3 regions of the Diaphorobacter sp. MNS-0 genome follow, and region 2 is predicted to be linked to each of the others. Evidence: predicted binding sites of a transcription regulator. Region 2 holds the regulator's gene; each other region holds the start of a gene.
The links. Region 2 encodes FNR, which switches genes on or off when oxygen is low (the NO sensors DNR and NnrR bind a similar motif). Its sites were predicted from a motif close to TTGATNNNNATCAA; they were not measured.
Positions count from the first base shown of each region.

Region 1: a site for FNR is predicted at 1,475-1,488, ahead of K2L43_RS01485 (hemerythrin domain-containing protein). Genes of this name have one in related genera too.
Region 3: a site for FNR is predicted at 965-978, ahead of K2L43_RS03545 (CZB domain-containing protein). Genes of this name have one in related genera too.

Region 1 covers NZ_CP080761.1:317,036-319,300, reverse strand. The annotation lists gene K2L43_RS01490 (sensor domain-containing diguanylate cyclase) at 1-719, opposite strand, end outside; gene K2L43_RS01485 (hemerythrin domain-containing protein) at 899-1,405, opposite strand; gene K2L43_RS01480 (hypothetical protein) at 1,554-2,132, opposite strand; gene K2L43_RS01475 (CsbD family protein) at 2,209-2,265, opposite strand, start outside.
Region 2 covers NZ_CP080761.1:1,169,116-1,171,380, forward strand. The annotation lists gene K2L43_RS05590 (IS5 family transposase) at 1-769, shown strand, start outside; gene fnr (fumarate/nitrate reduction transcriptional regulator Fnr) at 903-1,646, opposite strand; gene hemN (oxygen-independent coproporphyrinogen III oxidase) at 1,818-2,265, shown strand, end outside.
Region 3 covers NZ_CP080761.1:731,549-733,813, reverse strand. The annotation lists gene K2L43_RS03550 (GspE/PulE family protein) at 1-230, shown strand, start outside; gene K2L43_RS03545 (CZB domain-containing protein) at 361-885, opposite strand; gene K2L43_RS03540 (LLM class flavin-dependent oxidoreductase) at 1,083-2,114, shown strand; gene gspF (type II secretion system inner membrane protein GspF) at 2,176-2,265, shown strand, end outside.

The DNA of each region.
Region 1 (2,265 bases), 850 kb from region 2:
GCGGAAGATGCATCCGCGCCGGGCAGCAGCAGCACGAACTCCTCGCCCCCGTAGCGCGCCAGGCAGTCGCGCGGGCGGTGGGCGGCCTGCTGCAGCGCGCGGGCCACGCGCCGCAGGCACTCGTCGCCCTCCACGTGGCCGTACTGGTCGTTGTAGCTCTTGAAGAAATCCACATCGAACATCAGCAGCGACAGCGGCTCTCCGGTGCGCTGCGCCTCCTGCCATTCGCGCTCGTACACCGCGTCGAACTTGCGGCGGTTGTTCACGCCCGTGAGCCCGTCGCGGAATGACAGTTCCTGCAGCTCCTGCTGCAGTTGCAGCAGCTGGTGTTCGTTCTGCTTGCGCTCGGTGATGTCGAACATGAAGCCCACGAGCGACACCACATTGCCCTGCAAGTCGCGCACCACATGCACCACGTCGCGGATCCACACGTAATCCCCGCCTGTGGTGAGCGCGCGGTAGTCCGCCTCGTGGTCCACGCCCGACTGGGATTGCGAAATGCAGAAGTTGACCACCCGGTCCCGGTCGTCGGGGTGCATGCGGTCGGCCCAATCCTGCACGGTGCGCCAGCTGGTGGGCGCCCAGCCCAGCAGGTCCTCGATCTGCGGGCCGATGTAGGCAAAGGTCGCCGTGGCCCAGTCGATCTTCCACGGAATGGCGCGCGTGGATTCGAGCAGGGTGCGATAAAGCGCGCTTTCGGGTGGTTCATGCGGCGTCATGGGGGCTCCGGCTGGCCGTGAAAACGCAGCAAGCTTAGCAGGGCGACGCGACAGCGGCCGTGGCGGGCGCGGGACGCCACGCCGCGCCACTCCGGCACAACCTGTCGCCACGCGCCACACGCACCCGGCGCGGCGCCGCACCGCCCCAGTTTTGCAGTTCTGCTGAGCCGGCCGATCGTTCAGGCCACGGCGGCGGGCTGGGCGGGGGTGTCGTCACCCGAAGAGCAGGCCCCACCGCAGCCGTGGATCAGATCGTCGGGCAGCGCGCCCGGCTTCTGCACGCTGCCCGTGGCGGGGTCGAAGCCCACGCGGCGCAGGTGCTGGGCGAGGGACGCGTCCATGGCGTCCGTATGCTGGGGGAACCATACGGCCAGCTCTGCAGCCATCTCGCGCAGGACATGCAGCTCGCCCTGGCGCGCGCGGTCGGTGCCCTCGCGCATGATCTTGAGCACCACCTGGTGCTGCGTGCTGTGGCAGTTGCCCGCGGCAAAGCGGGTGGCCTGCATCCAGCGGTCCTCCTGGGCGAAGTGGGCGTCGGTGTGCGCCACCAGGTCTTCCCAGGCACCGATAAGCGCCGCGTCATCGGCGCTCTCCACGGCCTGCAGCAGTGCCACGAATTCCTGGTGCGTGTGGTCCATCTGCGGCAGATCCAGTGCGAGTTCCTCGGACCATTGCAATGCGGCCATGGGCGGTCTTTCCTTCCTGTGCGGCGTTGTGAAGCGGCGCGAGCTTAAGAAAAACCGCCACCGGCGGTATTGACACATGTCATGTCGGTGCCGCTGGTGGGGGACAAAAAAAGCCCCGCCAGAGGCGGGGCTGCACGTGTTTGCCGGTTTATTGGCCGTGGGTGCGCTTGGCATCGGCCACGCACTTGTCCTTGGCGTCACCGCTCATGGTGTCGCAGCGCTCCTTCGCAGCCTTGTAGTTGGCTTCGCGCTGGGCCTCTGCGGCGTCCTTCTTGGCCTCTGCGACATCGGCGCGCTTCTCGGCGGTGGAGTCGGCGGGCTTGGCCTGCGCGCGCTGCACCTTGGCGTTTTCCTTGGCGGCCACATGGGCGGCCTTGGCGTCCTTCACGCAAATGTCCTTGGCGTCGCCCTTCTGGTCGTCGCATTTTTCCTTGGCCACTTCATAGTCAGCGTCGGCACGGGCCTCGTTCACGTTGTAGGTGGCCTTGTCGCTGGGCTTGTACTGGGCTTCCAACTCGGCCTTGGCCACCTTCTCGCGGCCCTTGGCCTCCTTCATGCAGACGTCCTTGGCGTTGCCCTGCAGGGTGTCGCACTGCGCCTTGGCGGCCTTGTAGTCAGCGCCGATGCGGTCCTTGCCGGCGTTGTATTCCTCCTTGGTCATGGCCATGCCCGAAGTGGCCATCAGGGCAGCGGCCGCCAGGGCCAGCAGATTGCGTGCGTTTTTCATGGAATGTCCTCCAGATGAATGTGATGGAAATTGGATCCCGCAGGGCGCGCGAGTCGTGCCCCTGCGGCGCGTTGCGTCAGTCGTAGCGGAAGTCGGGGTTGCGCTGTTCCCAGCCCTTGAGCTGTTCCTCGGC
Region 2 (2,265 bases):
GAACCGCGAACGCCTGATCGAGCACGATGCGGTCATCGAGTTCTTCAACCAGATCGTGCAGCAAGCCCAGGAGCAGGAACTCCTCTCGGGCGAGCACTTCAGCGTGGATGGCACCCTGATCCAGGCCTGGGCGGGCCACAAGAGTTTTGTGCGCAAAGACCGCCAGGGCGACGACGATACCGACGCGGGGAACTTCAAAGACCAAAAGCGCAGCAACGACACCCACGAGTCCACAACGGACGCGGATGCAAGGCTGTACCGCAAGGGCAAGACGGCCAGTGAGTTGCGCTTCATGGGCCACACACTCACCGACAACCGCCACGGGCTGGTGGTCAGCGCCGTGGTCACACAGGCCGACGGATATGCAGAGCGCGAAGCGGCCAAGGCCATGATCAACGATGCGCGACAGGCACTGCCCGGCGATGACCCCATCACGATCACGCTGGGCGCAGACAAGGGTTACGACGCCAGGGAGTTCATCGACGCGCTGCAAGAGATGAACGTGCTGCCCCATGTGGCGCAGAACAAATCAGGGCGCCAGTCGGCAGTTCCTGACGCGATTGCAGACAGCGAAGGCTACGCCATCTCCCAGCAAAAGAGAAAGCTGATCGAACAAGGCTTTGGCTGGGCCAAGACGGTGGGGCACATGCGTCAGGTGGTGGTGCGCGGGATCAAGAAGGTTGATCAGCTGTTTGTGCTGACGATGGCGGGCTACAACCTCACGCGACTGCGCAGCCTGGGGCTAATCCGTCTGCAGGGGCAGGTGTAAAGGCAAAAGGGGCAAAAAACCGTGCTTTGCGACTGAAAGCAGGCGATTTTGAGGGGCTGATTTTCAGGATACGGAAAAATGCGGCTACAGCCGCTGAACAGGTTCGGACGCTGGGGAGTATTTCAGCAGCCTGTTAATGGCAGGCTTGCTGGCTGTTGACAATTCGCTTCAGCGCATCGGTATCGACGATGCGCACATGGCGCTGTTTTACTTCCACAATACCTTCTTCCACGAACTTCGAAAACGTGCGGCTGACGGTTTCCAGTTTCAATCCCAGGTAGCTGCCGATCTCTTCGCGTGTCATGCGCAGCACCAATTCGGATTGTGAGAAACCCCGGGCATGCAAGCGTTGTACGAGATTCAACAGGAATGCGGCAAGGCGTTCCTCGGCACGCATACTCCCCAGCAACAGCATGACCCCATGCTCGCGAACAATCTCGCGGCTCATGATCTTGTGCACATGGTGCTGTAGTGCCGTTACTTCGCGCGACAACTCTTCAATACGATCGAAAGGCATGACGCATACTTCGGCGTCTTCAAGCGCTACCGCATCGCAAGTGTGACGGTCGCTCACGATGCCATCCAGGCCGATGATCTCGCCCGCCATTTGAAAACCTGTCACTTGGTCGCGACCGTCTTCGGTGGCGACACAGGTCTTGAAGAATCCGGTGCGGATAGCAAAAAGGGATGTGAAGGGTTCACCGTTCCGGAAAAGCGTGCCGCCACGCTTGATCTTGCGTCGTACAGCAACAATGTCATCGATGCGCTTGAGTTGCTGGTCGTCCAGACCCACGGGCATGCACAGCTCACGCAGATTGCAGTTTGAGCAGGCAACTTTGATGGTCTGGAGATTCGTATGCATGGGAACCCTGTTCATGGCTTGAGCTTACCTCTGAACGGCTGGGAGACATGGAATGCCGTAGGCCGTTGGACGACTTTGAGCCGAAGTCAAATTGTCGCCACAAGGACCTTATGGGCGCTTGATCAACGTCAAGGACTCATGGGGGACTCTACGGCACAGTGATATGAAAGTGCAAGGAATCCCGTCATGACCGTTGTTACAACAGAGCTCCTGCGTCGCTTTGACGTCCCAGGGCCGCGCTACACCTCTTATCCGACTGCTGATCGTTTTGTCGAGGCTTTTGGCGAGCGGGAATACATCCTTGCGCTGCAGCAGCGTCGCGTGGGGTCGGTAGCCAAGGCGATGCCTTTGTCGCTTTATGTCCACATCCCGTTTTGTGAATCGCTGTGCTATTACTGCGCGTGTAACAAAATCATTACCCGGCATCCAGAGCGGGCAGAGGTCTACTTGCGTTACCTCAGCCGTGAAATCGACCTGCATACGGCGCACTGCGGTGTGGGTCAGCATGTGAGCCAGCTGCATTTCGGCGGCGGCACGCCTACTTTTCTGACGGATGACGGTTTGCGCGAACTGATGGGCATGCTGAGGCGCAGTTTCGTCCTTGTTCCTGGGGGGGAGTACTCCATAGAAGTGG
Region 3 (2,265 bases), 440 kb from region 2:
CAGGCTGCGAGCACTGCGGCCATACCGGCTACGCGGGGCGCACCGGCGTGTTCGAACTGCTGGTGGTGGACGACGCCATCCGCGCACAGATCCACAACCAGGCCCCGGAGGCCGAGGTGCGCACCCAGGCCCTGGCCGGCGGCATGACGCTGATGCGCGACGATGGCGAGCGGCTGATCCACGCCGGCATCACCAGCCGCGAAGAAGTGCTGCGTGTGACGCGCGACTGAGCGGACAGGCCGCAGCGGCGCCTTTCAAAAACAGGAGCGCGGCGCGCTTGCCAAGACTGGGTTTTCAATACAAATTGCATTGAAAACCATTACAGACAAGCGCTAGTAGCTCCTATATAAATAGCGCATTTCAGCGTTCACCTGCGGCCATCGGCTGGGGGGAACGCTTCCCGTGGTCCAGCCCGCGCTGCAGCTCCTTGAGCAGCAGCACCACCTGGCGCGACGCATGCTGGCAGCTCTTGAACGCCTGCTCGGCCCGCAATTGATCGCCCTGCGCCAGATGCGTCAGCAGCACGGCCGCCTGGTGGTGAAAGTACTGGTGGCGGCGCATCAGCATGTCGAAAGCAGGAAAGTGCCCCAGCGCCACGCGCCCGCTGCCGTGCAGCCAGCGGCCCAGCTCGGAACAGGTGTCGTCCACCACCGTTTCGGGGCGCAGCTGTTCGTCGCGCGCGCCCGCCAGCGCTTGGGCCAGCCAGGGCAACCAGCGCTCGTGCATGACGATGGCAGCCTCGATGTCGAACGCCGCCAGGAGCCGCGAAGCCTCTTCGTCGTACAGCACCAGCGCGCTGGCCTCGCTCGCAGGCAGCGAAGTCCAGTCCTCAGGCGCGGCCAGGCCGTCGGCACGCGGCTGAAACAAACGGCTGAAGAACCCCATAGACACTCCCCGCACGCCCCGTGCATCACTTCCTGGCAGCGTCGCACAGGACGCCAAAAGTGACAATATGTTTCGTGTGTTGATTTAAAACAAATTCAGTATATCAATAGCAAAACGCTATGCACCATGCGGGGACCACTGCAACCCCCATACCCGCGGCGCAGCACGGATTTCACCCGCTGCCCACAATCGGTGCCATGACCACACATTCCCTACCTTTACTTTCCATGCTTGATCTCGTGGCCGTGCGCGAGGGCGGCACCGTGGCCCAGGCACTGCAGGTCGCCGTGCAGACGGCGCAGCATGCGGAGGCGCTGGGCTTCAAGCGCTACTGGCTGGCCGAGCACCACAACATGCCGGGCATCGCCAGCTCCGCCACGGCCGTGCTGGTCGGCCACGTGGCCGGGGCCACGCGGTCCATCCGCGTGGGCTCGGGCGGCATCATGCTGCCCAACCACGCGCCGCTGGTGGTGGCCGAGGCCTTCGGCACGCTGGCCGAGCTCTACCCCGGCCGCATCGACCTGGGGTTGGGCCGCGCACCCGGCACCGACGGCGCCACCATGCGCGCCCTGCGCCGCGACCGCGTGGAGACCGAGGCCGACTTCCCCCGCGACGTGGCCGAGCTGCAGCAGCTCTTGGCGCCCGCGCAGCCGGGCCAGCGCATCACCGCCGTGCCGGGCGCCGGCACGCAGGTGCCCCTCTGGCTGCTGGGCTCCAGCCTGTTCTCGGCGCAGCTGGCGGCGCAGATGGGCCTGCCCTACGCCTTCGCCTCGCACTTTGCGCCGCGCATGCTGCACGCGGCCATCGACATCTACCGCCGGCTGTTCCGCCCCTCGCCGGCCTGCGCCAAGCCCTACGTGGTGATCGGCGTACCCGTCATCGCCGCACCCACCGATGACGAGGCGCAGTACCTCGCCAGCAGCACCTACCAGCGCGTGCTGGGCATCCTCACCGGCCAGCGCGGACTGCTGCAGCCGCCCGTAGAGGGTTATCTGCAGAGCCTCGCGCCGCAGGAGCGCGCCGCCGTGGCCGACTTCCTCGCGGTCGGCGTGGTCGGTGGCCCGCAGACCGTGCGCGAGGGCCTGCAGGCGCTGGTGGCCGCCACGCAGGCCGACGAATTCATGCTGGTGAGCGACGTGTACGACCCGGCGCTGCGCCTGCGCTCGCTGGACATCACCGCCCAGGCGCACGCGGCACTGTCACCCGCAGCGGCTACCATGGCGGGCTGAACGGGTCGACTGCGGCCCGCCCAGTTTGCCCCTGCTCGCCCACCGCCGCTGACTTTCCCGCATGCCCGCCTATTCCTTCGAAGCCCTGGACGCCCAAGGCCATGTGCGCCGCGGCACCCTGGAGGCCGACAGCCCCAAGGCCGCCCGCAGC